DNA from 2 places in the Corynebacterium ammoniagenes DSM 20306 genome. Region 2 is predicted to be linked to the other one. Evidence: predicted binding sites of a transcription regulator. Region 2 holds the regulator's gene; the other holds the start of a gene.
The links. The regulator LexA, encoded in region 2, represses DNA repair genes until DNA is damaged. The targets are predictions, from matches to a motif close to CGAACANNTGTTCG.

Region 1 (15,876 bases), 690 kb from region 2:
GACCCACTCCCAGTCTGATGAAGAAGGCTTGCGCGTGGCTGGTATTACCCAGGCCACCATCCGCCTGTCCGTCGGCATTGAAAACATTGACGACATCATCGCTGACCTTGAACTGGGATTCGCCGCGCTCTAATGGTTGCACAGCACGTTTCGCTTGCCGATGAAGGCGTCCTTGCCACCGTTGCCATCGGATCTTTTACCACCGAAGCCGGTGCCCAACTGCCTGCCGTTGATCTTGCATATCAGCGCTGGGGCGAATACCGCGGATCCAATGTGCTGCTGATTGAACATGCCTTAACCGGTGATTCTGATGTGGCCACCTGGTGGTGCGATTTGGTGGGGCCGGGCAAGGCGCTAGATACGGATACTTGGTGCGTTATTGCCACTAATGTGCTCGGCGGATGCAATGGCTCAACCGGGCCGAGCTCGGATTTTGACGGCACGCCGTATGGCTCGCGCTTTCCTGCGGTGTCTATCCGCGACCAAGTCGAGGCCGAAAAGCGTTTTCTCGATGTCTTAGGCATTGCGGAAGTCCATGCCATCATCGGTGGTTCTATGGGTGGGGCGCGCACGTTGGAGTGGACCTTGCTCTACCCCGAGATGATGCAGGCGGCGTGTGTTATTGCGGTCTCCGCGCGCGCTTCTGCGTGGCAGATTGGTATTCAGTCCGCGCAGATTTCCGCGATTGAGCGCGACCCGCTGTGGCAAGGCGGTGACTACTACGCCGGCCAGAGCCCTGATGAGGGCTTGGCTGCCGCGCGCCGGATTGCGCATTTAACCTACCGCGGGGAAATGGAAATCGATGAGCGCTTTGGAACGTCTGCGCAGGCCGGGGAAAATCCCCTGGGTGCGTACCGGAAAAAGGATCAGCGCTTTGCGGTTAATTCCTATCTGGATTACCAGGGAGCCAAGCTGACGCAGCGTTTCGATGCAGGCTCGTACGTGACGCTGACCGAATCTCTTAACCGGCACGATATTGGCCGCGGCCGCGGCGGGCTCAACAAAGCTTTGGCTTCGTCGCAGGTACCCACCATGGTCGTCGGCGTAGATACCGATATTTTGTACCCGTATCACCAGCAAGAACATATCTCGCGCAACTTGGGCAACCTGCTGGCCATGGCCAAGTTGTCCTCCCCCGTCGGCCACGATGCTTTCTTGGTCGAAGGCCGCCAGATGGACCGCATTCTGCGCAATTTCATTAAGCAGACCCTGCCCGAGGGTGCGGAGTCTATTGATGGTGTGGAGTTTCGAATCGGTGATGAATACATCATCTAACCTCGGCTGATGCCAGGATTAACTTCCTAGTGCATCAACCGAGGCCGAGAGCCACACTAGGGCTGCGCCGATGGCGACCGAAAAGCTCATATCAAATCGGCGTGAGCGCACGGCCAAGACTCCGACCCGGTGTGAATCACAGGTTCTGCGCACGACTGCTAGCCAGATCATGGCCGCGCCCAGGATGAAGGTGGCGCGGCGCCAGTGCTCCATTAGACTCATCACCCCGGAAGCTGCCACCCCGACGCCAAAAAGCGCGATGAACACCCACTGCAGCCAGCCAGGAAGCGGCGAGGGCTGCAAGTGGACGTCATGGGGATTCGACACAGAGAGCATGGTGGCGATGGTGTTTCCTACTTCGCCGCGAGCTTTTCTGCCCGCTCCACGATGTTGGAGACCAAGAAGGTACGAGTCAGCGGGCCAACGCCGCCTGGGTTCGGAGAAATAAATCCGGCCTTGTCCCACACATCAGGGTGCACGTCGCCGGCAAGCTTGCCGTCTACGCGCGATACTCCCACGTCCAAGATGGCAGCGCCTTCTTTGACCATATCCGCGGTAAGCATGTGCGGCTTGCCAGCGGCCGCGATGATGATATCTGCGGCCAGGGTTTCTGCCTGAAGATCTTTCGTTCCGGTGTGGCACAAGGTCACGGTGGCATTTTCGCTACGACGAGTCAACATCAAGCCAATGGGACGGCCCACGGTTACTCCGCGGCCGATGACAACCACCTTGGCGCCATCGATATTGACGTTGTAGCGGCGCAGCAAAGAAATGCAGCCATTCGGGGTACAAGGCAGCGGTGCCTCTTCGTTGAGCACGAGCTTGCCCAGGTTGACCGGGTGCAGGCCATCAGCATCTTTATCCGGGTCAATCAGTTCCAAGATGCGGTTTTCATTGAGGTGCTTCGGCAGCGGCAGCTGGACGATGTATCCGGTGACTTTGTCATCGGCGTTGAGCTCCGCGATGACTGCTTCCAGTTCTTCCTGCGTGGTATCTTCTGGCAGATCCTTGCGGATGGAGGCAATTCCCAACTCTTCACAATCGCGGTGTTTCATCTTCACATACGAGTGAGATCCCGGATCTTCTCCTACCAAAACAGTCGCGAGCCCTGGCTGTTCATCCAGCGCGGCAACCCGCTTTTTGAGGTCTTCAAAGAGCTCGGCGCGGTACAGTTTTCCATCCAAAGTGGTTGCAGTCATGCACCCCATCTTAAACTTATCCCTATGCCGTTACACATCGTGTTCGATAATCCTGTCATTCCCACCAATACTGGCAATGCCATTCGCACTGCCGCCGTTACTGGTGCCAAGCTTCATCTGGTGGAACCGCTGGGTTTTAACTTCGATGATAAACACCTCAAACGCGCCGGCCTGGACTACCATGACCTGGCGGATTTAAAGATTCACCCCGACTTCGACGCCTGTATGGACGCTCTGCCCGGCGCGCGCGTCTTTGCGTTTACCACCAACGCCACCGACTGGTTTACCGATGTGGAATACACCGATGGTGACGTGTTGTTATTCGGCACCGAACCCACCGGCCTGCCGGCGGAGCACCTCGCGCATCCGCGCATCACCCAAGAAGTGCGCATCCCCATGGTTCCTGCGCGCCGCTCGATGAACCTATCCAATGCCGCTTCCACCGCCGTGTATGAAGCTTGGCGCCAGCTCGGCTTCCCCGGTGGTGTTTAATCCTTCTCAGCGTCCGTTTCGGCTTCGGTGATGGTGGGCTGAGTGCTGGCGCTCATCGCGGGCAGCTCACGTGCTCGCAGCCGGTTGATAAGTTCAGCGCACTGCGCATATTCCAGGTCCTCGCCGGCAAGCTTTGCCGGTCCCGCAACCATTTCAAAGGTGACGGTCCCCAGCCCCAAGATCTGGCGCAAGGGTCCTGCTTTAAATGTCAGTTCCTGAATATGCGCCGTGCTTACCGCAGTCACGCGCCGGTTGATGCGGCCGGCGTGGGTAACGGCAATGGTGTCATCGTCAAGCAAAGTAACTGCCTGCTGTTTGTGGTCTAACGGCGATGACCACACCGCACGCTCCGGCGAGGTAAATTCGGCCTGTTCATAACCTTCCGGTTGGGCGTAGGTGGCAATGTGCTCAGCGCTTAAATCACTCACGCGCTCAAAAAGCGTCAATGCCAATTCCCTGCTTCCCACCGGCAAGATGCGCGTGGAGCCTGACTGGGAGCCACCGCTGGCGCTGCCATAGCCGGCAACGGAGACGCTGACTTCATACCAACCGAGCATGCGCCACAGAAATGGTTGGGTCACGCGCACGCCGTGGATGCGCTCGATGCGGATGGACTGCCGGCGGCGATCGGCCAGGCCATAGGCAATGTTGAGCGTGTTTTCTTCCTCATTGACTTGCGCATTAAACCGCCATGAGGAATCCAAGATGCCCCACACGCCGGGAACGAGACCGACCAAAATAGGAATTACGGTACTCAGTGGCACTGGCGTGACGATGATGACGATAACCAATGCAATCGTCAAAATCGTCATGACCCGCAACCCAGCCGCAGCCAGGGAGCGGCGAATGGGAATCTCCGGAATGATATCTGGGTGCTCGGCAGCGATGCGATGAGGCTCTGCATCAAGTGCTTCCTCGGGTTCACCTGGTTCATCGACCACGCCGTGGACGTGCGCGAGGACTTCCAACCGCAGCTTTTCTGCCTCAGCCTTTTTCAGGTACGCGATTTCAATGACCGAAGACGTACCGCCGGCGGTTTCCACGCGCACGGAGGCGAGGCCAAAAATACGCGCGATTAAATCTTCCACCACGTCAACCGCTTGGGTGCGGTCATAGCGCGCAGAACGCAAAGACTTGGATAGTACGCCGCGGCGCAGGGAGATTTCTTCATCGTCAAGCTTAAAGCCCAAACGCCGCCACCAGATACCAGAGGCTAGCCAAATAACCAGGCAGACCACGACGAACCCGCCAAGCGCAATCGCCGTACCGCGCAGGGCCTGGCCCAGGTGGCCATCGGTAAAGAAGGTGTAGATATCGCCGAGCAATTCCACATTGACCTGCACGAGAAAACAGCCAGGATGGCCAAAATTAGCGACCAAAAATGCAGCAGCGGGGTCAGCCGGTGCACGCGGCGAAAGCCGTCACCTTCCGGTGGTTGAGCTGCCGGGGTGGTCTTCGGGTTCTCGTCGCTCACAGCCCGCTCATCCTCTCCCGTGCCTTATCGGCCAAGCGGGCGCGCAAGGCATCCGCGGTATCAGCCTCTAAGCCTTTGATGGTGGCATCCGTGCCGGCAGAGGCCGTGTGCAGTTTCACGGTTTTTAACCCCAGCATGCGGGTTACCGGGCCGGATGAGACATCCACGAATTGGATACGGCCATAAGGCACCACAGTAAACCGGTGCCACAAACGACCTTTGGTAATCAGCAGTTCATCATTGGTTTCTTGCCAGCCCATGAGTTTGACCTGCGATGGGATAAGCCATAGTAACCAGAGAATCACCGCGACACAGACGCCGGCGGCAATATACAGCGACCAGTGCAGAAAGTAGCCCGCGACGCCAGCTGCGAGAGCCAAAACCACCATCCAGGAAAGACTGACTATGTAGCGTGCTTTGGTCAGGTCCGGGGAGACCGGGTTCATTCCTTTGGGGACAACATCGCGTGAACTCATGGCAACCTACACTACTGGAAATCCCTGCTTCCCCGTGACATGAAAGTGCCCACATCCAGTGCCTCTAATTTATCGGCCGTCACCGTCGCTGCCCCATTGGCATTGGAGACAATCCCGCGAATGATCAATGCCTTCGCCGTGCGCGCGACGACCTTATTGCGTTTCCACAACCCTGGGGTGACCATGACGTTGATCAGTCCGGTTTCATCTTCCAGGCCGAAAAAGGTCACGCCAGAGGCAGTTTGGGGACGCTGTCGATGCGTGACGATGCCCGCCACCCGGATACGTGATCCGTCCTCCGCGGTTTTTAACTCCGCGGCGGTCAGCACACCTGGGGGACGAATCAGCTGCATCGGCTGCAGATTATGCGTGACCCCCGTGGCAGAAATATCGGTGGCGACTAATTCCATCAAGCTCATGCCCGGCAAGGCTGGCGCTTCGGTAATGGTCAGCCCCGGCAGCATGCCTTCGCGTTCCGTCGCTGCCACGCGCGCATTCCACAACGCTTGACGACGACTCAGCCCAAAACCATCCAACGCCCCTGCCTTCGCCAGCGCTTCTAAGTGCGCCGTGGTGAGATCTGCCCGGCGCGCCAAGTCCGCCATATCCTTATAGGGTGCATCTTCTTCAATCCGGTCGGTGACTTTGCTCAGTCCCTGCACCAAGTTCAGCCCGATTCTAATGGCGAAATCATCGTCGCCGTTTTTGCCAGAGTGCTTTTCGATGCGGGCTTCGGTGCCGGAGGCGTTGACATCGACAGGCAAAATGCGCACCCCGTGCCGGCGGGCATCCTGGATTAAAGACTGCGGGGAGTAAAAGCCCATCGGCTGCGCGCGCAATAAGCCCACGCAAAATTCCGCTGGGTAGAAACATTTAAACCACGCCGAGAAATACACCAGGGACGCAAAAGACTGCGCGTGAGATTCCGGAAAGCCATAGGCGGCAAAAGCCACAATCTTATTCCACAAGGTCAATGCGACCTCCCCGTCAATCTGGTTGGTCTCCCACAAGCCGTTAAAAAAGCGCTGGCGTAGTGCCTCCATGCGCTGCGGGGAGCGCTTCGAACCCATCGCGCGGCGCAGCTCATCGGCTTCGGCCCCGGAAAACCCCGCAGCATCGACAGCAATTTGCATCAGTTGTTCCTGAAACAGCGGAATCCCCAGAGTCTTGCCCAAAGACTTCTCCAACACCGGGTGATCGTAGGTGATTTCTTCTTCCCCATTGCGCCGCCGCAAATACGGGTGCACCGATCCGCCCTGGATAGGTCCGGGGCGAATCAAGGCAACTTCAACCACTAGGTCGAAAAAGCGGCGCGGCTTGAGCCGAGGCAGCGTGGCTAGCTGCGCGCGGGATTCGACTTGGAACACGCCGACGGCATCAGCGCGCGATAACATGGCATAGACTCCCGGGTCCGCGAGATCTAATTCCCACAGGTTAATGGTCTTGCCGCGGGTTTCTTTGACCAAATCCACCATGTGGTGAATAGCTTCCAGCATGCCTAGGCCCAAAAGGTCGAACTTCACCAAACCAGCGGCGGCACAATCATCTTTATCCCACTGCAGCACCGAGCGGTCTTCCATGCGTGCCCACTCCATGGGCACCACATCCGCAATCGGGCGATCACATAAAACCATGCCGCCGGAGTGAATGCCTAGATGCCGCGGTTGCCCGCGAAATTTCTCTGCCAGCTCAGAGACATCCTCTGGGGGTTCGGCAATCCCTTTCGACCACGCATCCCCGGCACCTTGGGGATAGCCCAAGGCACGTGCGGCATCGCGCAGCGCACCCTTGCGGCGATAGGTAATCACGTTAGCTACCTGCGCTGCGCGGTCGCGGCCATAGAAGCTATAGACATACTGAATGACTTCTTCGCGCCGGCCCGATTCAATATCTACGTCAATATCCGGCGGGCCATCCCGGTCTGGGGATAAGAAACGCTCAAAGAGTAACTGCGCGGAGATGGGCTCTGCATTAGTAATGCCTAAGACAAAACACACCACGGAGTTTGCTGCCGAACCACGCCCTTGGCACAAGATATTGCTGCGCGCGCAAAAATCCACGATATCGGTAACGATGAGGAAATAGCCTGGAAACCCCAGCTTTTCAATCACCGCGAGCTCATGTTCAATCTGCTGCTGCGCCTTCTCCCACGACCGCGGGTGTGCGCGGTAGCGCTCCGGGGCGCGCTGGCGTACTAATTCCCGCAACCAGCTCATCTCATCAAAGCCTTCAGGCACGTCACAATGCGGCAGGTTTGGTGCCAAGGCATCCCAGGTAAAAGCCAACTCGTGGGCGAGTTCGACGGTATACGCGATTTCTTCACCGCGGTCGGGCATCAGAGTGAGCATTTGTTGGCCAGAGCGCAGCCACTGCGCGCCCATGGGGTGTTGCGCAGGTTCAGATTTTTCCAGCGATTCCCGCCGCGCCAGCGCACGCTTAGCTGCGGCCAGGCGCGCATCGGTGCGATTAGCTGCGGCTGGCAGCGCCGTGGCAATCGCACGCAGGCCGTGGCGGGCACGAATCTCATCTAAAATTTCATGATGGTCCGTATCTTCCGGAGATAACGTTGCTGCGTATTCCAGCACCACATTTTGCGCACCGAACTCCGCTACGAGCGCATCTATCTCCTCTGCCCACTCATATCCGGCAACAATAACGCACTCATCGCCTAATTGTTCGGCTATTGCCGCACGCGATGGATAGCGCACTTCATCTTTTTCTTTCGTCACCATGCGCGCTTGCGCCACCAGGCGCGAAAGGCGCCGGTATCCTTCCGGACCGCGCGCTAAAGCCAACAGCCCCGTCGGCTTTTCGCCTAAAGATAACTCCACGCCATAGACCGTTGGAAGGTTCTGCAATGCTGCGGCTTCGGCAAATTTCATCAGGCCATAAAAACCATCGCGGTCTACAATCGCAACAGCTTCCAAACCCAGCTCAACGGCTCTTTCCACGATTTCTTCCGGCTCCGATGCGCCGGTGAGAAAAGAGTAGCAAGAAGTAGCATGCAGCTCCGCAAAAGGAACTTGCGCACGACGCTTTGCTTGTCGATGCACACCCTCGGAAACCTTTTCCGGCGCATCATAGACAGGCACTGGCGTCGGCCCCGGCCGACCGGATAAAATCCTCTCAATCCGAGACCACGACAATTGACTTCCGCCGTTGAACCTCATAAATAAAATGCTACACCCAATGCGAACTCCTGTTCTAATCGTTGGAAAGTGCGAGCACTTCCAGCAGATACACTGCACCCATTAGCAAAAAGCCGCGAGAAACAGTGCGGTCTATTAATATTCAACAGGTGTAAATTTCTTAAATAAGCAGGTTATGGGCAGGGCAAACATCTTTTTATCGACTACTGAATAAAAGGCCGAATAGACAAAGCGGTTCGGCAGTTGTTACTTTCAATCCAGCAATAAACTAAAAATTCCTGTTTCCCGCACATTTTTTAACAGAAAGACGTCTTAAACATGCAGATTCGTCGCGTACTAGCCGCAACCTCGGCAGCCGTTATCGCTGCCACTGGCCTGGTTGCATGCTCCTCTGACTCTTCCGGCGACGCCGAGGGCGCCGGACAAGATGGCCCTATCCGCGTGGGCACCACCGATGCCGCGAAGAAGGCGTGGGCCGCGCTCGAAGAGCAGGCCGATGCAGCAGGTCTGGATATCCAAATCGAGAACTTCGCTGACTACTCCACCCCGAACCAAGCACTGGAGCAGGGCCAGCTCGATACCAATAACTTCCAGCACTTGAAGTTCTTGGCCGAGTACAACGTGGGCAATGACACTGATCTCACCCCAATCGTGGCCACAGAGATTATTCCTTTGGCACTGTTCTGGAAGGATCACGACTCCCTCGATGGCATTGAGGGCGAAAATATCGCCATCCCGAACGACCCTTCCAACCAGGGCCGCGCCATCAACGTCTTGGTCCAGGCTGACTTGGTTACCTTGAAGGAAGAGGGGCTGATTACCCCAACCCCAGCTGATATTGACACTGAAGCGTCCAAGGTTGAGGTCACCCCAGTTGATGCTGCGCAGACCCCATCCGCATACGGCGAGGGCACCCCAGCAATTATCAACAACTCCTTCCTCGACCGCGCGGGCATTGATCCAAACTTGGCTGTCTTCCAGGATGACCCAAACTCTCCTGAGGCTGAGCCCTACATCAATGCTTTCGTGGTGCGTTCTGAAGACGCAGACAATGAGACCATCAAGCAGTTGGCAGAGTTGTGGCACACCCCAGAGGTACAGGCTGCTGTCGATGAAGATGCCAAGGGCACGTCCGTTCAGGTCGAGCGCACGCCAGAAGAGTTGCAAGAAATCTTGGACCGTCTCGAAGAAGCTGAGCGCAACAGCTAAGATTTTCCAAGTACATATCGTTACCCCGTCGGCGAATCACGCTAGACGGGGTTTCCAACTGAAATGAGTAAGGCCATGAGCACTGTTGGAACGCGGGTAGAATTCCGCAATCTCACAAAAATTTTCAAACAGAAAAAAGCTGAGATTAAAGCACTAAACAACGTCTCCCTCACCGTCGAACCCGGTGAGATCATGGGCATTATCGGCTACTCCGGCGCCGGTAAGTCCACGCTGGTGCGCATGATCAATGGACTAGATCAGCCAACCTCGGGCAGCGTGCTGCTCGACGGCACCGATATTGCGAAGATGCCCGAGTCGAAACTGCGCGGGATTCGCAAAAATATCGGCATGATTTTCCAACAGTTCAATCTTTTTACCTCCCGGACCGCAGCGGGCAATATTGAATACCCGCTCAAGCTCCAGGGCATGGGCAAAGCCGAGCGTAAAAAGCGCGTGGCGGAGTTGTTGGAATTCGTCGGTCTGGCCGACCGCGGCAATAACTACCCCGAACAGCTTTCGGGTGGACAAAAACAGCGCGTGGGTATCGCGCGTGCGTTGGCAACCAACCCGACGCTTTTGCTTGCCGATGAAGCCACCTCCGCCCTCGACCCCTCCACCACCAGGGAAGTCCTCGACCTGCTGCGTGAGGTGAATAAAGAATTCGGCATCACGATTGTGGTCATTACCCACGAGATGGAAGTGGTTCGCACCATCGCCGATAAAGTTGCGGTGATGGAAAACGGTGTCGTGGTAGAGCAAGGTTCTATCTACGAGGTCTTCTCGAACCCGCAGACCGCCGTGGCGCAAAGCTTTGTGGCCACCGCGCTGCGCAATACTCCCGACCAAGTCGAGGCCGATGACCTGCTGGCTTACGATGGCCGCCTGTTTACCGTCGAATTGGCAGAAGACTCCGGCTTTTTCGGCGCGGCTGCCGATGCCCGCGCAGCCGGCGTGAGCATCTCCATCGTCCACGGTGGCGTGACCACATTGCAAAAGCAGTCCTTTGGCAAGATGACCGTTCGTCTCAACGGCCCCGATGCTGCCATTCAGCATTTCTATGACACCCTGAACGCCACCACCGATATCCAGGAGATCACCCGATGAACACTAACTTTGTGGCACAAGCAGACTGGGATCGCCTCGGCAGCACACTGGTTACCGCGGTCCAAGACACGCTCATCATGGTCATCGTCACCATGCTGGTGGCTGGCATCTTGGGGCTGTTTATTGGCATCTTGCTCTATACCACGCGCCCGTCAGGCATTTTGAAAAACCGCGTGGTGTATACCATCTTGAACGTGCTGGTGAACTTCATTCGCCCCATTCCGTTCATTATTTTGCTGGCCTTTGTCCAGCCCATCACCGTTTCCGTCATGGGCACCTCCATTGGCCGCAACCCGGCGACGTTCGTCATGGCTATCGCCGCTACCTTTGCGGTTGCCCGTATTGTCGAGCAAAACCTCGTCGCCATTGACCCCGGCGTGATTGAAGCCGCCCGCGCGATGGGCGCAGGGCCATGGAAGATCATCACCACCGTCATCATCCCCGAAGCCCTGGGACCACTGGTGCTGGGCTACACCTTCTTGTTTATCGGCGTAGTCGATATGTCCGCGATGGCCGGCTACGTCGGCGGCGGTGGTCTGGGTGACTTCGCGATTGTCTACGGCTACCGCGCCTTCGAATGGGAAGTTACTTTGGTAGCAACCCTGATTATCATCGTCTTGGTCCAGGCAGCGCAGTTCTTCGGCAACTGGCTCTCCGCCAAGATCATGCGTCGATAACGCGTTAAGCGCGTTATCGACGGGCAAGACGGCGTTGCATTGCTTCACCGTAGCTGTCCCACTTCACCGTAGCTGAGGAGACTTGATCTCCGAAGCTACCCAGACGGAGGAAGTCTTTGGTTTATCCCCACACGAGGAGATAACACCGGAGACTTCCTTTTTCTTTAACTCAACGTGCCAAGTACGGCCATCTTCATGGGTAACTGCCACGGGGCGATGTTCTTGGCCCTTCGGATCGGCATCTACGACTGATAGGGCGCCGTAGTGGAGGTCCTCGCCGGCATCGATAAGCTGCTGCGCGACCGCAAGCTCTGCGACCTGTTCCCCTGGTGCCAGCTTGCCATTGCCGCGATTGCCCGGGAAGAAATACTGCCCCGTCAATGCTGCATTGACCAACTGCTTGCCGGCCTCGGCGTTTAACCGGCCAAAGGAATAGGCCCAGGGCATCAGCAAACTCACCGCCGCAAAGCGGTGGCCTTTCATGTGCGAGGATTCCCACACCAAAGAATTGCCAAAGTGATCATTTAACTCCGCCGCCAAGGGCCGGCCTTTCAGCGCGCAGCAGACATCGCGCTTGCCGTGGGTACACACCAACAGCAACGGTTGCGTGATCACTTCCCCGCCGTTTTTGCCTGGACCAGATAAATCCAGCGCAGGGATATCTTCTGGGCCGCGCAATAAGACAAGCTCCATTGTTTCCTGCTCCGCCCAGACCAAATAACACCGGTGCAACTGGCCGACATCGCGGCCTTCGCGGCCGGGGCGGCGAATTAATTGCAGCTCGGTGCCCTTGCCCGCCTGCTTGAGAGTGGCCTTAATGCGCGAGGTTAAATCCTGTGAAAAAGTATCTCCGTCTAAGATATCCCGCGACCAACCTGCAGGCCATTCGAATAAAACAAATACGCTGCCGCGCTTGGCGCTGCCGGGCAGCGGCTCCACTTGAATATCAGAACAGACCGTCATGGCTTTACTCTACCTAGATCCGCAAAATGCTTGAGAAAAATCTCCACCGTAAAGTTCGCAATCCTTTGCAATTCCTATTATCGTATTTCACATGAATAAATCCCGCTGCGCTGTGCCGGCGTTGCTAATCACAACAGCCCTGGCTCTTAGTGCTTGCGGTGCGCAAAATCCGAACCAAGTCACCATGGCGGCCTCCAGCAAATCAGATATCTCTCCGCTGGGAGAAACCAACTCCGCCATGAAAACCTCCCGTCCTAACAAGCCGGCGCAGCTGCTGGTGACCAATGTGCGTTTGGGTGTGCATGACCGGTTTGAGCGCGTGGTCTTTGACTTGGAAGGAAACGGCGATCCGGGCTGGTTTGTGGATTACACGGATAAACCCATGCAGCAAGGCTCTGGCGCTTTGATTCAATACAACGGACGTGTTGCCTTAAACGTCAATATTGATGGCACGGTCTATCCGCACGAGCTCAACATGGACGACCCCGAGATTAAAACCGTTCCCGGCCAAGGCGGCTTTGTCACAGAGGTACTCAGCGCTGGTACCTATGAAGGCCGCTCCCAATTTTTCATTGGCCTGGATGAAACCCGCCCCTATTCGGTGCAGGTGCTAGAAAACCCCAAGCGCGTGGTCATCGACATCGTCCGCTAACTGCCGTTTTTAGCTATAGGTAGCTTCTACGCGCCACTGCCCTGCTACCCACTGCAAAAGCCACGCTTTTTCATAAGGCTCATCGTCGGCCTTAGCCACCAACTGCAGCCGCGCAACGCGCCGCGGTTTCTCCGGTTCTTCACTATGGGATGGTTGCCACCACAAGGTATCAACTGGCCAAGGCCCAGCCCAACCGACGACGCGGTAGTGGTTTCTGCCCCAGCCCACCGCATAAGGAACCGATGACAGCACTGCCTCGGCGGTGACGTGGACGTCTTTCGCCGCGGCATCGATAAGCCGAATGCGTGCCGCTGGGTGCTGCGGTCCTGCCCCTCGACGTGCCGGTAGCGGCGCCGGAATGCGCCCGGGCCAGTCTCCTTCGGGCTCTTTCGGAATATCATCGCCATAAGGCACAAAATCCACGCGCTCTGACACGCCACGGCCGCCCGCTGCCCACGGCTGTAGAACCTTATCGGTACCGAGTGTGGACTGCACCCGGGAGATGGCTCTTTTCACGTGCTCATCGGAGCTGCCGCTGCCCCAGAGCTGGCCGATGAAATCCGGCTGGCTGACCTCCAAAGGCTCCAGGGATAGCTCGATGATGCCTGCGTTTTCTGCTTCCCAGTCATCACCTCCAGCGTCTGTGGCTCGCGCTGTGGTCAGCCAACCGTCCAGCTGCCAGCGCACGCGGTCTGCGGTGGCGTCTTCGCTCAAGGCCTCGTGTGTGCGCCACACTCGCTCGAGTGCTTGGCCGCGGTTAAACTCCGCACGAATTTTCAACCGCAAGCACACCACGCCTGCCGCGGCGAGCTTGTCATGTAATTTCGCCGCCAACTGACGCGCGGCAAAGGCCGCGGAGTCCACGCGCGAAATCGGTTCGGTGGGTAAAACTGCCACCGATAGATCGCTGCGTGCTTCTTCTGGCGCTACTTTTCTATCAGCCCGCGCAGTAGCGATATCGTGCACGCGCGCCCCATCGGGTCCAAAGCGGTTGACTACCTGTCTCAACGGCAACTTCGCCAGATCCCCCAACCGCCGCAGCCCCAGTTGCTGAAATTGCTGCACCAACTCGTGCGGAATACCCAATGCTGTTTCCGCCGAAAGAACAGACACAGGTTGCATCGCTAAGAAATCTTGCGACGCCCCGCGCGCGACCACGTGACCCGCTTCCTGGTCACGCGCTGCAATAATCGCCGTGGCAATCTCATCCGCCACCCCAACGGTGGAGTCCACGCCGCGGCGCGCGACAGCGTCAATGAGCATTTCCATCGCACCTTCACCGTGAAAGCGCAGGGCTGCTCCAGCGTCCACGATGACCAGGCCGGAGCGCAGCACCTCCACCGAGGAGACAACATCATCCAAAGAGCTCGCGATAGCCGCAAACAATGCCCCATCACGGTCTTCATTAGCTTCTACCACTGTGGCCTCGCTGCAAATAGCTTGTGCTTGCCGCAGCCGCATGCCGCGTTTGACACCCGCCGCCCGGGCGCTGTGATTACACACCTCTACGCGGTGGTGCCGCGCTAAAATAATGGGACCTTTCAGCTCCGGGTTTTCAATGTGCGCGGCTTGAATCGGCCAATCCGGAAACCACAGCGCGGCAATACGAGTACCGTTTCCACTCATACTGCCCGCAACTTCGGACGCGACTTCTTCCCACGCTGCCCGCACGTGATGGTCGTGGACATCGGCCGCAAGCCTTTTGCTTCGGTGCGCACCGCGATATCAACGCCGCGGATTCGCCCTGTGCCGCGGCCGATGCCGTGATAGTGGACCACGTGGGCATCCATTTTCAGCGCGGTGCCCGGCAAGCGGGCATCTACTGTGACCAGCGCTGCTTGCCCGGCGCGCACCCGCGCCAGAATCGGCCGCGCGCGAGCGGGGCTCAGTTCCACCGGTGGCCCATGGTGAAAGACCACGTCCATGCCTTCGACCAAGACGCCGGTAATACTCCACGGATCCGCCCCTGGGTCCGGGATGGTAACAACGCGCGAGAGATCTCCTTTTTCGCTAACCTGTGCGAGCAGTAATTCCGACCAGCCCACCACTGCAACATGGCCACCGGCGGCGGTAATATGCGAGATAATCTCCACCGCCAAGGCGGGAGAATTAGACAAAGACATCACTTGCCGGCGCGGGAGACCGCCGCCGGGCAGCACAGAGGACAGTTCAGAGGGCACCTCCACAGCGTCTTCACCTGGGGTTGTTGCTACTTCCGGAGTTTGTTCCGAACCAAGCGCCGCCATGCGGGAGCGCAGCGCCGCAACGCGCCCACTCCGGCTTAGGCCTTCTAGGTCAACGGCGGCAGATCCATCCACCCCACCGTGACGAACACTTGTTTGATTCACGGTTACAGTATGCAATCCGTGCCGGACAGATTGCAACTGTATGTTCGAAAACGCTGGTAGGCTTATCGAACACTTTTCGATGGAATGGGGAAAGCCCTAAAACAGCAAGAAAACTGGGTCATACACTTTCAGCATATTTGCCATAACGGCAGATCACAGGACTTTTTATATGCCAAATCTAACAATTATTAAAAGGCTAATCCAAGTCCCTATCCGCCGCCCAGCGCGTGAGCTGATAACGGTTCGACTGCTGCGTCTTACGCAAGATGTTCGATGCGTGCGTTTCCACCGTCTTGATTGAAATAAACAGCTCTTGGCCGATTTCACGGTAGGTATAGCCACGCGCCAAAAGCCGCAGCACTTCCAATTCACGACGCGTGAGCGCATCCACCACTGGGTCTGAAATCGGTTCCGGTTCAGAGTCCGGTCCACCCGCTGGATCCGGTGCAGGTTCACCGGAGGCAAAAGCATCCAGCACAAATCCCGCCAAGCGCGGGGAGAAATAAGCATCGCCGCTATGCACGCGGGCAACGGCTTCCGCTAATTCCGCACCCGCAATATTCTTCGTGACGTATCCGCGCGCACCAGCACGAATCAGCGCAATAACGTCTTCCGCCGCATCGGAGACAGACAGCGCCAAGAACTTCGGGCCATCATCGCCGGGGTTCGCATTAGTAATGTGTTTGAGCACCGCCAGTCCCCCGCCATCCGGCATGTGCACATCCAACAGCACCACGTCTGGGTTGGTTTTTGTAATTCCACTGGTTGCTTCCGCAACGGTGCCCGCATCCCCCACGATAGAAATGTCTTCGGCATTGCCTAATTCGGCGCGCACACCAGCACGAAATACGGAATGGT
Region 2 (15,876 bases):
CGGTAGACAGCCCCGCAGTACCGAAGAGATACGCGGCCTTGTTAATTGGCCCGCCCAGGTCAGAACACATCATCAGGCCCAGAACTATGCCCAGCACGACGGCCGAGGAGCCCGACATGCCGCTGAGCATATTCTGCAGGCCAGTCATCAGTGCCTCAAGTGGTGCGCCGAGCACGAAGTACATGGCCAGACCGACGACCAAGGTGGTCAGCAGCGGAATGAGCATGACAGGCATCAACGACACCATCCAGCGTGGCACCTTCCAGGAGCCAATCCACATGGCGATAAGACCAGCGAGCAGACCGGTGACCAAACCACCGATAAAGCCGGCACCGACGGTCACAGCGATGGCACCGCCAGCAAAGCCCGGCGCGATACCAGGGCGTCCGGCAAGCGCGTAGGCAATGTAGCCGGACAAGGCAGAGACAATAAAGCCCATGGCAGCTTGGCCGGTGGCAAAGAGTACGGCACCGATATACAGCAGGAGTCCGGAGCGTTCGAAGGTTAAGGTTTCTCCATCGACGTCGACTTGGTTGCCGGGGAGGTTGGTCAAGGAGTATTCGGTGGAAATCGCCTGCCAACCATTGGCCATATCCGCCCCGCCGAAGAGAAAGCCCAAAGCAAGGAGCAAACCACCGGCAGCCACGAATGGCACCATGTAGGACACACCGGTCATTACTGCCTGCTGGATGCGCTTTCCCCAGCCAAGCTGACCGCCGCTTTCTTCGGCAGTGGAACCACCGGCCGCGTGGGTACCACTGACGGTGCGCGCAGAAGGGTTATTCGCGGCAGCAACGGCTTCGTTCAACATGACGTCGGGTTCGTTGATGGCCCGTTTGACGCCGGATTCGATAACTGGTTTGCCAGCAAAGCGCTCCCGGTCGCGCACGCCCACATCGGTGGCGAAGATGACCGCATCCGCAGCATCGATGACCGATTGTGCAACGGGGGTGTTATTCGACGAGCCCTGGGTTTCTACCGTCAGCTGGAGGTCCTTGCGGGTCTCTGCTGATTGGGTCAAGGCATCGGCTGCCATATAGGTGTGTGCAATGCCGGTGGGGCAGGCGGTGACAGCAACCACGTTGAGAACGTGAGCATCGCTTGTCGATGCAGCTTCTGCCGCAGCAGGCTCTGCGGCAGCAGGCTCCGCAGAAGCAGGATTTGCGGCAGCAGGCTCCGCAGAAGCAGCTTCTGCTTGTGCCTTCGGCTTCTTTTCCGCGTTGACAACGTCGCTGACGAGTGTGACGATTTCTTCGTTGGTGCTAGCGGTGCGCAGTGACTCGAGGAAATCCTTGCGCACTAAAGCACGCGCCAATTTCGACAAAATCTTCAGGTGCGCCTTGCCGCCACCAGCAGGGGCAGCGATGAGAAATACCAACTCGGCATCGCCATCGGGCCCGGAGAAATCAACGGGACGCGACAACCGGGCGAACGCCAGGGTGGGCTCGCTGACGGCCTCGGAACGGCAGTGCGGAATGGCTACTTGCCCTGGCACGCCAGTACCCGCTTGGGATTCGCGTTCGATGGCAGGTTGAGCTAAACCTTCCACATCGCTGGCGCGCCCAGCGTCGTGGACGATGGTCGCGAGCTGTGTGATGACAGAGTCGACGGACGTGCCCAAGTCAGCATCGAGGGCGACTAAGTCTGTCGTAATAATATCGGAAGCCATAACTGGACTCTCCTTGATTTATAAAAGGGAAAGGTGGGCGCTGCTTACTTCAGTTGACGAACGGTGGTCTGCGACAGGTTCAGCATATCTGGAGTGGGAATGGTGGTCCCGGGTAATGAGGTTGCTGCGGAGCCGTAGGCCACGGACTGCTGCAAGGATTCCGGCAGGGTTTTACCGGCTGCTTTGGCCAGCAAAAATCCCGCGAGACTACTATCACCTGCGCCGACGGTGGAGGTGACCGTAATTGGCGGCGGGCTCGCAATCCACGCGCCGGATTCGGTGACCAGCAACGCGCCAGCCGCGCCGAGGGTCACCAGCACGTATTTCACGCCTTGGGCGTTGACCTTGTGGGCGGCGGCAATGACACCGGAAAAGTCTCCACGTTCTGCAGCTTCTTCTAGCGCTAGTCCGTCTTCGCCGACGAGTTGTCCCAGCTCTAAGCCATTGGGCTTTAACAGGTCCGGGGCAGCAACATCGAGGTGCTGCGAGATTTCTTCCATAGGCTTATCGGACGTATCCAGCGCGATGTGTACCTCAGGCGCTGCCTGGCGAAGGGCCTTAATTGCGGTGACATAAAAATCTGTTGGCACGCCATTGGGCAATGAACCCGCCATTACTACCCAGGAAGCGTTGGCTGCGGCGTCGCAGGTGGCATCGATAAGCTGCTGTTGCGCGCCGTGATCAACCAGCGGGCCTTTGCCATTGAGTTTGGTAGTACGCCCGGATGCTTCCGTTACCGTGGTATTGGTACGGATAGTCTCCGCGATTTCGACGGTTTTGATGTCAACGTTGATATCGCGAACCAGAGAAATAAACGGATCATGGGCGGCGGCGGGAAACACCGCCAAGGTGGGTTGGCTAGCCAACGTCACTGCGTGCGCGACATTGATTCCCTTTCCACCTGCCGCGTTGGTCATGCTTTGGGCACGGTGAACGGTGCCTGGTTTTAGCGAGGAATCCAAGGCGATCGTGGCATCGATGCTGGGATTAGGAGTCAGGGTCACAATCATGAGGCGCGGGGTTCTCCAAAAGTTAGCTATATTGGGGCAAAGCCATGCGGACAAAGCCCGAATACATGGCGAATACTTGGGATATTACTCAATAATGTTGATTGTTGCCCGAATATGTCCGGTTGTCAATGATATCCTTTGGTTATTCTGGGGAATATACTTTCCGCAACCATTGATAACTTCACACCTCTAATCCGTAACACTGTTTCGCTCAGCGCAAGCATGAACACTGGCGCAAAGAGCGCACAAGACAAGGGAGAAGACACACCATGTCAAAGTCCATTAACGGTACAGGCGTTGTCGCCGGCGTCGCCTATGCTCCGGCAGTGTGGGTACGTCCCCGCCCTGACATGCCCCAACCCGGTGCCTCGATTGCTGAAGATGCACGCGATAGCGAGTTTGAGCGCTTTCAACAAGCAGCTGAGGTCGTAGCTGGCCGCTTGCAGGAGCGCGCTGCCGAGGCTGATGGACACGCCAAGGAAGTCCTCGACGCCACCGCAGGCATGGTCAAAGACCGTGGTTGGCATAAGGCAGTAAAAAAGAACATCGCCGGAGGCCATAATGCGGAATATGCCGTAGTCGGTGCTACCGATAAATTTGTGGCGATGTTTGAATCCGCGGGCGGGGTCATGGCAGAGCGCACCACTGACTTGCGCGATGTGCGTGACCGCGTGATCGCAGAATTGCGCGGGGAAGAAGAGCCCGGCCTGCCGCATATTGACGGCGAGGCAATTTTGCTTGCCGATGACCTGGCACCTGCCGATACCGCCACCTTGGACACGACCCACGTCAAAGCCTTGGTGACAGAACTTGGCGGGCCAACTAGTCACACGGCTATTATCGCTCGCCAGCTGGATATTCCTTGTATCGTCGCTGCGGGCAAATCACTGCGCGAGATTGACTCGTCGACTGTCATTTTTGTCGATGGCGCCCTTGGCACTATCACTACCGGCGCCGATGAGACCGAGGCACGGCAGGCCGTTGCCGATTACAAGGTCCGTGCAGAAAAAATCGCACAGTGGACCGGCCCAGCGCACACCAAAGACGGCCACGCCATCCAAGTCCTGGCCAATGTTGCCGATGGCAATGCCGCGCGCTTAGCCGCCCAATCCCAAGCAGAAGGCATTGGCCTATATCGCACCGAGTTGTCTTTCCTTTCGGCCAATTCTGAACCCTCGGTTGATGAGCAGGCGAAAGTCTACGGCAAGGTCTTTGATGCGTTCCCTGATTCCAAAGTTGTGGTGCGCACGCTCGATGCCGGCTCGGATAAGCCGATTTCCTATGCCACGTTGGACGATGAAGAAAACCCGGCGCTTGGGGTGCGTGGTCTGCGCATCGCCCGCGATAATGAATCCTTGCTTACGCGTCAATTAGATGCGATTGCGCAAGCAGCATCTCAACGCAGCGATGATGCCCAAACCTGGGTCATGGCTCCCATGGTTGCGACCTCAACGGAAGCGCAGTGGTTTGCTGAGCTGTGCCGCGAGCGTGGCTTAGTACCAGGTGCGATGGTGGAAGTACCGGCGGCAGCATTGATGGCAGATACCATCATGCCGCACCTAGACTTTGTCTCCATTGGTACTAACGACCTGACCCAGTACACGATGGCTGCAGACCGCCTGTCTCCGCAGCTGGCTTACCTGACTGACCCTTGGCAGCCGGCCGTCCTGCGTCTTATCCAGCACACCTGCATTGGCGGGGCAGATAACAATGTCCCCGTCGGCGTTTGCGGTGAGGCAGCAGCAGATCCTCTGCTGGCCTGCGTTCTAGTCGGCCTCGGCGTGAATTCTCTTTCCGCTGCATCGACGGCAATTGCCGGTGTTGGTGCGCAGCTAGCCGAGGTCACCCTAGAGCAATGCCAAGAGATGGCGGAAGCCGCTATCTACTCCCCAGGAGCGCCAGAAGCACGCACGGCAGTGCGCGCGCTGTTGGATGGCTACAACTCCTAAACTCAACACAAAAAGGGCTGACCCGCGAATTTCGGGGTCAGCCCTTTTTCTTAACTGCGGGTGACGTCATCGACGACAACGACGTCGATTTCACGCTCGCGCAGCGAATTCAAAAATAGCTCCGAAGCTCCACTATCGGTGATGACCACATCGACTTCCGAAATGGGCGCGAAGCTAACGAGATAATCCGTGCCGAGCTTGGAAGAATCGCACAAGACCACAACCTTGTGCGCGTTGGTGACAAACGCCGATTTAATCGCTGCTTCCTGAGCATCAGCGGTCGACAACCCGTGATCAAGGGTGAGGGCATTGGTGCCGATGAAGGCAACATCGGCGCGCAACAATGCCATTGTGCGCAGTGCAGTGTCACCAACGACAGCCTGCGTGATGGCGCGGACGGTACCGCCCAGCAATTGGACATACTGGATTCCACTATTGGCCAGTGACAGGGCAATCGGCAAGCTATTAGACACAATAGATAGCTGGTGGGCAGTGGGGGTTTGCCCGATTAGATCTGCAACCGCGCTGGTGGTTGTTCCCGCATCCAAAAAGATGCTGCCGTGTCCTTGGGGCAGAAAATCCATGGCAGCCCGAGCGATCGCCATTTTGGCTGTGGTTGCCGAACGCAGCCGTGAATCAAGGGTCAACTCTGAGGTCTGGAAAGACTGTGAGGCAACGGCGCCGCCGTGCACGCGGTGCACGACACCCTCGCGGTCAAGAACAGCTAGGTCACGGCGGATAGTTTCCGCGGTGACGTCGAAACGCTCAGAGAGCTCGGTGACATTAACTCGGCCTTCGACCGCAGTCATTGAAGCAATTTGTCGGCGTCGCTCCTCGGCGTACATACGGCATCCCTTTCCCCGTGGGTCTAAGTTAAAAATATAGGCCACACCCAAAACCTGGTGCTGTGCTTCCGAATACAAAATTACGGATGAACAAAAATGTGGATTTCTGTCCTATTTGAGCTGTGTTTCCTCCAGAATGCCATGAAATTCAGAACTAAACACAGATTGTGTCTGACCACCCCGGGTAAGTCGCGCCTGTTGGCCTGTGAAGACGCGGACATTAACAACGGTCAGGGCATTGAAAGCGGACAAACCAATGTGGGAATACCTGCGGATCAGAATTTCTCGCTGCTACCCATTCGGGGGGATGAAATCGGTAGTATCCCACAACTCGACGCATAGAAAAAGACCGTATCCTCACCGAGTGGGAGGATACGGTCGACAGCGCGGGGCTTCGTTAAATCTTGCGAATGACCGAGACAACCTTGCCCATAATCGTGGCATTATCACCAGGAATTGGCGCGAACGCCTCGTTGTGCGGAAGCAACCAGATGCCACTGGAATCTTGGTGGAATTCCTTCACGGTTGCTTCTTCATTGTCGAGAAGAGCTGCCACGAAGTCACCGGATTCGGCGGTCGGCTGGGAGCGGATGATGACCCAGTCACCGTCCAAAATAGCGGCATCCTTCATGGATTCACCAACAACCTTGAGCATGTACAACTCGCCCTTGCCCACGATCTCATCAGGAAGAGGGTAGTAGGCATCAACATTTTCTTCCGCGGTAATCGGCGCACCGGCTGCGATGCGGCCGACGACTGGAATATAGTTCACCCCAGACGCGGTCTCTGGCAGCGCATCTTCCTCAGTGGAGGCTGCGGCAGCCTTGCGGCCGGGCTTTGGATCATCGTCCATCGCAAATTGACGAAGGTCTACAGCGCGCGGCTTATTGGGATCGCGGCGAAGGAATCCTTTTTGCTCCAGCTGATTGAGCTGATATGCAACAGACGACGTGGACTGAAGCCCGACAGCATCGCCGATTTCGCGAATGCTTGGCGGATAGCCACGTAGGACGACTGCATCTTTGATGACTTCTAAAATCCGACGTTGCCGAGGGGTCAACTCAGAAATATCGGGGCGGGGAGTGACTCCACGAGGCTTGGCCATTTTAAACTCCTTGGCTTTCTAAGCCCGCCCTAAACATCGGGCTCAGCGGCTTAGTTGGATTGGACGTAGTTCAGTGGGTAGCGGGCTTTCGGCGACAGGATTCAACCTATTTATGCGATATTCCATTTGTATCACGTTTTGCACCCATGTTCGACTATTTCGGCCGTCGTGTGGACAACCTTTCGAATACCTGTTATAAATCGAACATAGAAAATCAATCGAACAGTTGCGCGAATGGCTAATTCTGGTGTCTAGGAAGATAGATAGTGTCGTTTGCGTAATCGAAAGGACAACACGATGGCTATTGCACTTAATCGCGGAAACGTTAATTCAGCACGATCTTCATCAGCTACCTCTACGCATGTACGTCGGGTTCCCTCCGCATCCGTATGGGAACCCGCCATGCGGGAGCCGCGTGTCAATCATGTTCGCACTCTTGAGGCAAGCACTAGAACACTACAGCGAACCACGGTCGAACACGACATTCGTTCCCGAGAATCGCGTCCGCGCGAAACTGCGGGACAATGGGAAAGTGTTCGAAGTAATCTAGCTCTCGGCGCTGTGTTCGGAGCGGCAGCGATTTTGGGTACTCTTTTTGCAGGTATCAGCGCCCCAGATGAGCCAGCTTCGCCTACCACGAGCATTAGTAGTCAGCCGGTCGCGGGCGACGTGCAAGCGCGTTAAAGGCTTGGCAAACCGCTATATCCCATGGATCCGCAAGCCTACGCAGCACCGCTGATTACATGCTTAGGCGGTCCATTGTGGTTTGCATGTGGGCAGTAGACTAGTTCTAGTATTCAAACGCCTCACATGGTGAGCTAGTGTCAGCAATTCTACGTAAGGACGCTCGTTGTTCTGCCCATTTTGTCATCATGAACAATCCCGTGTCATCGATTCTCGCGTCATCGATGCAGGTTCTTCAATTCGCCGGCGCCGTGAGTGCGCGTCATGCCGGGGTCGCTTCACCACCATTGAAAAAGCCATCCTTTTGGTGGTCAAGCGTAATGGCTTAGCGGAGCCGTTTAGCCGCGATAAGCTCATCCGGGGCGTGCGACGCGCGTGCCAAGGACGGGACGTCAGCGATGATTCTCTCAAGCGTCTGGCTCAAGAAGTAGAAGAGCGCGTGCGCAGCCACGGCAGCTCACAAGTCAACGCCAATGAAATTGGCCTGGCCATCTTGGACCCACTGCGGGACCTTGATGAAGTGGCTTATCTACGCTTTGCATCGGTCTATAAATCTTTCGACAGCGCTGACGACTTTGAGTCTGAAATTCGACTCATGCGACGCCGCGAACGCGACGTCTAAGTCTCATGTCAAGGCAGTGGGCTAGTTAAAGCTTGTCCACCGCCTTTTGTATGCGTCGCAGAGAGACAGCATGAGCGGTTCCAAGACGCTGGGCAAACAGGGAAACGCGAAGCTCTTGAATCATCCACCGGATAGCTTTCACCTCGCGTGATTTCACGCGCCCCGCCGGAAGGTTGCGCAACTTGTTGTCGAGGTAGGCCTTGGCATTTTCCACCTCAGCTTGGCGGTCTGCATCCTTATCAGGATCAACGCCCATTTCTTCCAAGCGGATACTCATCGCCTGCAGATAGCGGGGCAAATGGCGCAGGTGTTCAATCCCATGAACCGTAATTGCATGCTTGGGCAGCAAGAACTCCAGCTGCTTGCGCATGTCATCAATAGCCGGCCCAGTCCACTTCTTGAGTTCATCAGCAACACGAGCGTACTGCACCAAAGCAGGTGCCAAGGCCACCACGGATTGCCGCACACGCCCTGGAACCTTCGGCTTAACCTGTTCTTTGAGCGCCGTAAATTCCTCAGGAGTACGCACAGGTCCGCCGGATTCCATCATCACGTCACGGATTGCCGCGACGCGGGCATCGTTGACTAAAGCGTCTGCGCCATAGTTATCAATGGCAACGCGTTGCTGCAACGGTAGCCCCTTGATCATCTGGGTGGTGTTGACCGTGATCTCACGCATCAGCAAGGTCAGCGTCGTAGTAATCATTGCCGAGTCAGCCGCCGCCTTGGTGGCGTGGACCTTGACCTCAATACCCTCAGGCGTTGCTACGAGCGCCGGATAGGCCACGACCTCATGGCCGTCAACGACGGTCGCGACTTCTTCGTCGATGCTTCCAAGGGTATCTTCTGTCCACTCGGAGACTGCTGCAGATTCTTTCGCTCGTCCAAGTTGTGACATGGAAGAACTAATCGATCCCGCTTGGCGTTTGACCAACTGTGCCAAGGCACGGTCAGAGTCGATGACTTGGCCCTTCTTATTGACCGCAGCAAAGTTGAACTTCAAATGCGCAGGCAAAGCTTCTGGCCGGAAATCGGAAGCTGAGATGCCAGAGCCGCCTAATTCTCTTAAGACATCGGAAAGTTGCTGGACCAAGCTGCCTTGATAAGGAATCAGCTTATCCAACGCCCGGCTGGCAAACTCAGGAACTGGAACCACGGAGCGTCGCAAAGCCTTCGGCAAAGTACGCATTAGTTCTGTAACCAGCTCTTCACGAAGACCCGGCACCAACCAGTCAAAGCCGTCATTGTCGAGACCAGCCAGCAAAGGAACCGGAACCATGATGGTTACGCCATCCATCGGATCTCCCGGCTCAAAACGGTAGGTCAGCTCATAATCAATGGAACCTTGCTTCCAATGATCTGGAAAAGCATCTTCTGTAACCGTGGAGTCATCATTGAGGAGTGCTTCTGGGTCGAAGTCCAACAGCGTGGGATTTTTCTGGCGTTCCTTCTTCCACCAGGAATCGAAATATCGTCCAGTTGTGACCTTGGCAGGAAGGCGTTTGTCGTAAAAATCAAACAGCGTATCTTCATCGACCACGATGCCGCGACGACGTGCCTTCTCTTCGTACTGACTGGCGTCTTCTAGCTTCTTGACGTTTTCGTGAAAGAAGTGATGATGCGTATTCCAATTTCCACCGATAAGCGCTTCACGAATGAACATATCGCGTGCAGCAACGGGATCGATGCGGTGATAAGGCACCGTCCGGTCAGCAACGACCGTGACGCCATACAAGGTTGAACGCTGGGTGGCCATTGCAGCTGCGCGCTTTGAGGACCACGTGGGCTCCGAGTAATTGTGGCGCAGCAAATCGCCTGCGAGGGCTTCGACCCACGCCGGTTCAATCTTGGCGACATCGCGTGCCCAGAGCCGAGATGTTTCGACCAGCTCAGCGGCCATGATGAATTCCGGCGGTTTCTTAGCTAGAGCAGAACCAGGGAAGATGAGGAATTTCGTGTTCCGAGCACCATAAAATTCCTTGGAATTGCCGTCACGGGCGCCGATATTCGACAACAGCCCAGAAAGCAGTGATTGGTGAATATTGTCGTCGTGGCGCTTGGTCTCCGTAGCAGTCCAGCCCAATTGCTTGGCAACACTTTGCAATTGGCGAACGAGATCAAACCACTCGCGGATTCGCATGTAGTGCAGGAATTCCTTCTTCATGCGCTTGCGGAACGCGTTGCCCGACATTTCGCCGCGAGAGTCTTGGATGTAATCCCACAGCTTGAGCATGGACAGAAAATCTGAGGTCTTGTCCTTAAACCGTGCGTGGGCCTGATCTGCTTGGGCTTGGAACTCAAGCGGACGCTCGCGGACGTCTTGAATAGTCATTGCCGAGACGATAACCATCACATCGCTTAAAACCCCGAGCTTTTGAGACTCTACCAGCATGCGAGCCATGCGCGGATCAACGGGGATTCGCGCCAAATCCCGGCCGATAGAGGTCAGCTTGGGCAGTCCTGCTTCCTCGGTATCTTCTAATGCGGAAAGCTCATGCAGCAGCATAAGGCCATCGCGAATGGCTTTGGTCTCTGGGGGTTGAACGAACGGGAACTCCTCAATTGCGCCCAAGCGAAGCGAGACCATCTGCAAGATGACGCTGGCCAAGTTGGTGCGCAAGATCTCCGGATCAGTAAATTCCGGACGAGACTCGAAGTCTTCTTCGGAGTAGAGGCGAATCGCAATACCATCTGCCACACGACCACAGCGTCCGGAGCGCTGATTAGCCGAAGCTTGTGAAATCGGCTCAATGGGCAGGCGCTGAACTTTAGTGCGAGTGGAGTAGCGAGAGATTCGTGCCGTACCGGTATCGATCACATAGTGAATACCAGGGACGGTCAAGGATGTTTCCGCAATATTGGTTGCTAGAACGATGCGGCGACCGGAATGCGGGCTAAAGACGCGGTGCTGTTCTTGATTAGAAAGCCGACCAAAGAGGGGAGTAACTTCCACCCCGCGCCAGTGACGGGCTTCAATTGCCTCCATGGCATCGCGGATATCGCGCTCTCCTGGAAAGAAGCACAGAATATCGCCATTGCCTTCTTTCATAAGCTCGGCGATTGCTTCACATAAGCCATCGAGTGGATCTTGATCGACTAATTTTCCATCGACTTCAAACTGCAATGGGCGATATCGAATTTCGACGGGAAAGGTTCGTCCGGAAACCTCAATGATGGGGGCAGGTTTGCCGTCCTGGTCCGCGAAGTGCTCCGCAAAACGTTCGGGATCGATCGTTGCCGAGGTGATGATGACTTTTAGATCTGGGCGGCGGGGGAGAAGACGCTTTAAATAGCCCAAAAGGAAGTCGATATTGAGCGAACGCTCGTGGGCCTCATCGATGATGATCGTGTCATAGGCATTAAGGAAGCGGTCTCTTTGCATTTCTGCCAGCAAGATACCGTCGGTCATCAACTTCACCGCGGTGGTGTTGGTAACACGGTCATCGAAACGAATGGCATAGCCGACAGACTCTCCCAAGTCTTGCCCTAATTCATCCGCGATGCGCTCCGCCACGGTGCGAGCTGCCAGTCGGCGTGGCTGGGTATGGCCAATTAGCCCGCGGCGCCCACGGCCGAGTTCCAAACAAATCTTCGGAATCTGCGTGGTTTTACCCGAACCGGTTTCACCAGCGATAATGACGACCTGGTTATTCGCAATCGCGTCGGCAATGTCGTCTTTGCGTTCACTAACCGGTAAAGCTGCAGGATATTCCAAGGTGGGCACGTGGGCATCGATAAGCTCAATGCGCTGTGCTGCCTTGTCGATATCTGCGCTAATGGCTGAAAGCGCTTTCGGGGCGCGTGCTTTAGAGAGGCGACGGCGAAAAGACCGTTCTTCAGTCAGTGAAACGTGCGCTAGACGCTCATATAATTCTCGACGCGTCGGCGCACTGGGGGAACTATCGCGGTGTGAGTTACTCATGGCTAGTGGAAAATGATACCCGTTATCCATGCCTTTCCCCAGTTATTACGACATGAGAACAATCCGCCGAAAATGCCTATGCGAAATCGCAGGGTGTGTATTGACACGGTAACGTGATTAGAGGCGTATTTAGAGCACTCAAGGCGTAAATTCTCGTGCAGAGATGAGCCGATGATTGGAGAAGGAGAGAGATTTGAGCACTCCATACAATGGTAGCAACGACGGCTACGGAGATAATGAAAACGACGGATTCGGGAACTTGCCGCGCTACGGTTCCACCGATCACCCCGAAGACCAGCCGGGATACGGCAGGTCAGACCAACCTTATTCTTCCGGCTACGACTCTGCCTATGGCTCGCAGGGCTACAGCGGTGCGCAATTCGGTGGCCCGGGCTACTCGGAACAGCCGTATTACGGCGCAAATCCCCACGACAACCTCGTAGCAACCAATGGCAAGCTGCAGATTTTTAACGCCATCGGATTCGGTTTCAAGCGCACATTTTCCAATGCCAAGCTGTGGCTGTTGGGCTCTGTCGCTTTTATTGCCTTTACGATGGTCCTGGGCGCAATCGCAGGTGCATTGACCGGCTCTGGTTCAGAACCTTCTCAGGTCGGTCCGGATATCACCGGCAACTTCTTAAGCCTGATTTCACTATTGCTCATGCCATTTATCTACCGTTTGGCGACCAAAGAAGTAGATTCGCGTGCTACCGGGTGGTCTACGATCGGCAAAGACGTTCACTATTGGCCGACTATTGCCATCACCATTATTTTGTGGCTGATTGGCCTGGTCTTTTCATTCATTTTCGTCGATCAAGCCCTCAACGGGCTCTTAGCTGATCTGGACAGTGCGGCTACCAATGACACCGCAGAAATGGAAGCTTTAGCGGCGGAGATGGGCAGCTTCTTCGGACTTATTTCTCTGTTGATGCTTGCTACGTTGTTCTTAACCCCGCTGTACCAGCTCATGGTGTGGTACGCCGCCGACGGTCGCGGGGGCATTGGGCAGGCAATTGTCCAAGGATTTAAAGCTGGCGCGTCCAACTACCTGCGCCTAGTGGGCTTCAATATCGTCGTCAGCATCATCATGATGTTCGTCATTATTGTGACACTTGGTCTCGGAACTATTATCGCCTTGCCGATGTACCTGTTGGCGCAAGCCCATGCCTACCGACAAATTGCTGGTGGGCCGGTCCCAGACGACAGCGTTAAGAACGCTTAAAGCACCGTGTGGTGGTGGAACCGGGCTTATCCGACCTTCTGTTCCACCACATTGCGGGAGCGAGCTACTGCAGCCTCATAAGCTTGCACGACGAGCTCTCCGAAGTGCCTAAACTCTTCACCGCGTGCTGCTGAAGCACGGAAGACCAAACCGATCTCTCGCTCGGCGATGACATCATCGCGGAATGTCGCCAGGCTGAGTTTGTCATTGGTGTACTCGGTGGCAATGGCTGATTCCGGCAGGAGAGTCGAGCCTAACCCGCCGAGCACCAATTGGATAATGGTGGTCAGCGAGGACGCACGGGTAATCGAATTCGTGGCATCGGCCGGGTTTAAATCAGCGCGACGGCACAGATCCATGATCTGATCGCGTAAGCAATGACCGTCATCGAGAAGCAAAAGCTCCAAGTCTTTAATCTGCGACAAGGTCACGTCCGTATCGCCGGCCAAAGGATGACCCTCGGGCAAGACAATGGAAAAGCGCTCACGATAAAGTGGTACTGATACCAGCCCAGAACCTTCTGCTGGCAGCGCAATGACTGCCATGTCTAGCTGGCCATCACGCAACTTCTGAGTCAGGTGCGTTGTTTGTTCTTCAACAATCCTGGGCTCCAGGCCCGGAAACTGCGTCTTAATATCAGTTAAGATCTGTGGCAAAATATATGGTGCCACCGTGGGGATCATGCCGATGGTTAAAGGACCTGCGAGCTCACCATGGGCGCCGCGCGCGTGGGTGAGAAAGATATCTGCCGCTTCCAACGTGGCTTTCGCATAAGGCAAAAGGCGCTCTCCAGCAGAAGTTACGATGACTTTCCGCGTGGAGCGTTCAATTAACTGAATTTCGAGACCTTGCTCGAGCGCCACCAACGCTTGGGAAAGGGAAGGTTGGGATATTCTCAACTTTTGAGCGGCTGTACCGAAATGCTTATTCTCCGCAATTGTCACGAAGGTTCGCAGCTGCGCCAGGGTAGGACGGTACTCTTTATCGAACATGCCTATAACTCTACACGAACCGATTGTGAAAACTATAAATCGCCCTGCTATTGATAACCATTTCAACTAGATGCAGGTGAAGTGGCTATCAGAGACGGTTAAAGTTACGACTGGCACACATAAGACCCAGTGGGAAATAGTGAATCTGCCGCAATATTATAGGTAGCTAATCCTAAACAATAGATAGCAGGTTGGCGTTATGACATTGCATAACTTGAAGCAATTGATTCCGGCTTACGCCAAGGACCAAGTGCGCAATCTCGACATGCTTATTTCTTCCACAGTGTTGACTGACCAGCAAAAATGGGGATGTTTTCTCGTTGCCGCAGCCACGTCATCGAATGACGACTTGCTCAAATACATTGATGCGGAAGCGAAGGAGCATTTAACCGCGGATGCCAAAAGCGTTGCTTTAGCGTGTGCTACCGCGATGACCCTGAATAACTACGGCTTTAGGGCCAAGCACTGGTTAGGCCAGGACTTTGACGTCGTACGGTTCGGGCTGCGTAATACAGTGTCTTTAAAGCCCGGTGTTAGCCAAGCGGACTACGAGCTGTGGGCCATTGCTGTCTCCACCGTCAATGGGTGTGAGCAGTGCTTGCAAGCCCACTTTCGGGAAGGCCAAGTACACGGGCTGGAACCTGCACAGATTTGGCAAGCTGTCCAGATTGCTGCGGTTACCCAGTCCATCGCACACACGCTGCGCGTGCACGGTGTACTAGGGCAGCAGGACGGCGGCTTTTAGGAATCAATGCGCAAGCTGGAGAGGCGAACCTCTCCGGCTTCATCCGAGGCGTCTAAATCAACGGTGGCCACGAATTGGTACCCGTGGTCGCCTTCGGGATCCTTGATAATTTGGCGCACTTCCCAGGAACGACCCGAGGTATCGCCGAGTCGGAAGAATTCTTTTCCGCGGGCTTCTGGGCCGGTCTCCATGTCGTCATATTCATCAAAGTAATCATCCAAGTAAGCACCGAAGTCTGGAATATCTTCCAGATAGTCGAGCATCTCTTCTAAACGGTCTTCCTTTTCGAACGCGAAGAGTTGAACGATTCGGAAGAGGTAGTTTCGAACCATGATGGTAAACGCCCGGCGATTGGAAGTCAGCAACGTTGGGTCTTCCACACCAAAGGCCAGCTCGCGGTCGAGGGTGTCTTGAGAAATTGGGGAGTCTTCCCCGGTCATCTCTGCCCATTCATCGACCAATGACGAGTCGACCTGACGAATTAATTCTCCGAGCCACTCGATGACATCGGCTAACTCATCAGTCATGTATTCATCTGGGATGGATTGACGCAACGTGCGCCAGGCATCAGTGAGATAGCGCAGAATAACACCTTCGGACCGAGCCAGACCGTAGGTGGCAACGAGGTCAGAGAATGTCATCGCATTTTCCAGCATGTCGCGTACAACGGACTTTGGCGACAGTTCAAACTCTTTTACCCACGGATTAGATTCTGCGAAGGTGTCATAGCTTTGCTCTAACAGCTCTTCCAGCGGCTTCGGCCAGGTGACGTCTTCAACAATGGCCATGCGCTCGGTGTAGTCCACGCCTTCGGCCTTTAGCGCCGCAATCTCTTCGCCTCGCCGTTGTGATTGCTGTGCCTGTAATACTTGGCGGGGGTCATCCAGAATGGATTCAAATACGGAGATGACATCCAAATAAAACGTGGGCGATTCTTTATCCAACAAAGACAGCGCGGCCAGCGCGAACGGGGACAGTGGTTGGTTCAAAGCAAAATCCCGTGGCAATTCGCGCACGAGGTGGTAGGGACGGCCGTAGATATCCAGCCCCTTGGTGGAACGCTGCACCAGCCCAGCATTAAGCAACCCTCGGAAGAGATCGAGAGCAGTGA

Region 1: CAMM_RS02965 (error-prone DNA polymerase) is a predicted target of LexA. The motif match lies at 8,109-8,122, and genes of this name have one in related genera.

What each region holds. Positions count from the first base shown of each region.
Region 1 is NZ_CP009244.1:592,741-608,616, reverse strand. Features, by position in the region: gene CAMM_RS03000 (O-acetylhomoserine/O-acetylserine sulfhydrylase) at 1-133, shown strand, start outside; gene metX (homoserine O-acetyltransferase MetX) at 133-1,275, shown strand; gene CAMM_RS02990 (DUF3017 domain-containing protein) at 1,294-1,611, opposite strand; gene CAMM_RS02985 (bifunctional methylenetetrahydrofolate dehydrogenase/methenyltetrahydrofolate cyclohydrolase) at 1,629-2,474, opposite strand; gene CAMM_RS02980 (tRNA (cytidine(34)-2'-O)-methyltransferase) at 2,499-2,966, shown strand; gene CAMM_RS02975 (PH domain-containing protein) at 2,963-4,309, opposite strand; gene CAMM_RS02970 (PH domain-containing protein) at 4,437-4,886, opposite strand; gene CAMM_RS02965 (error-prone DNA polymerase) at 4,928-8,086, opposite strand; gene CAMM_RS02960 (MetQ/NlpA family ABC transporter substrate-binding protein) at 8,384-9,274, shown strand; gene CAMM_RS02955 (methionine ABC transporter ATP-binding protein) at 9,350-10,378, shown strand; gene CAMM_RS02950 (methionine ABC transporter permease) at 10,375-11,055, shown strand; gene CAMM_RS02945 (sucrase ferredoxin) at 11,119-12,018, opposite strand; gene CAMM_RS02940 (AMIN-like domain-containing (lipo)protein) at 12,110-12,670, shown strand; gene CAMM_RS02935 (DNA polymerase Y family protein) at 12,680-14,296, opposite strand; gene CAMM_RS02930 (hypothetical protein) at 14,293-15,018, opposite strand; gene CAMM_RS02925 (response regulator) at 15,215-15,876, opposite strand, start outside.
Region 2 is NZ_CP009244.1:1,282,180-1,298,055, forward strand. Features, by position in the region: gene CAMM_RS05900 (PTS fructose transporter subunit IIABC) at 1-1,669, opposite strand, end outside; gene CAMM_RS05905 (1-phosphofructokinase family hexose kinase) at 1,714-2,679, opposite strand; gene ptsP (phosphoenolpyruvate--protein phosphotransferase) at 2,949-4,628, shown strand; gene CAMM_RS05915 (DeoR/GlpR family DNA-binding transcription regulator) at 4,679-5,473, opposite strand; gene lexA (transcriptional repressor LexA) at 5,871-6,578, opposite strand; gene nrdR (transcriptional regulator NrdR) at 7,429-7,884, shown strand; gene hrpA (ATP-dependent RNA helicase HrpA) at 7,910-11,806, opposite strand; gene CAMM_RS05940 (hypothetical protein) at 12,000-13,028, shown strand; gene CAMM_RS05945 (hydrogen peroxide-inducible genes activator) at 13,055-14,020, opposite strand; gene CAMM_RS05950 (carboxymuconolactone decarboxylase family protein) at 14,220-14,765, shown strand; gene CAMM_RS05955 (DEAD/DEAH box helicase) at 14,762-15,876, opposite strand, start outside.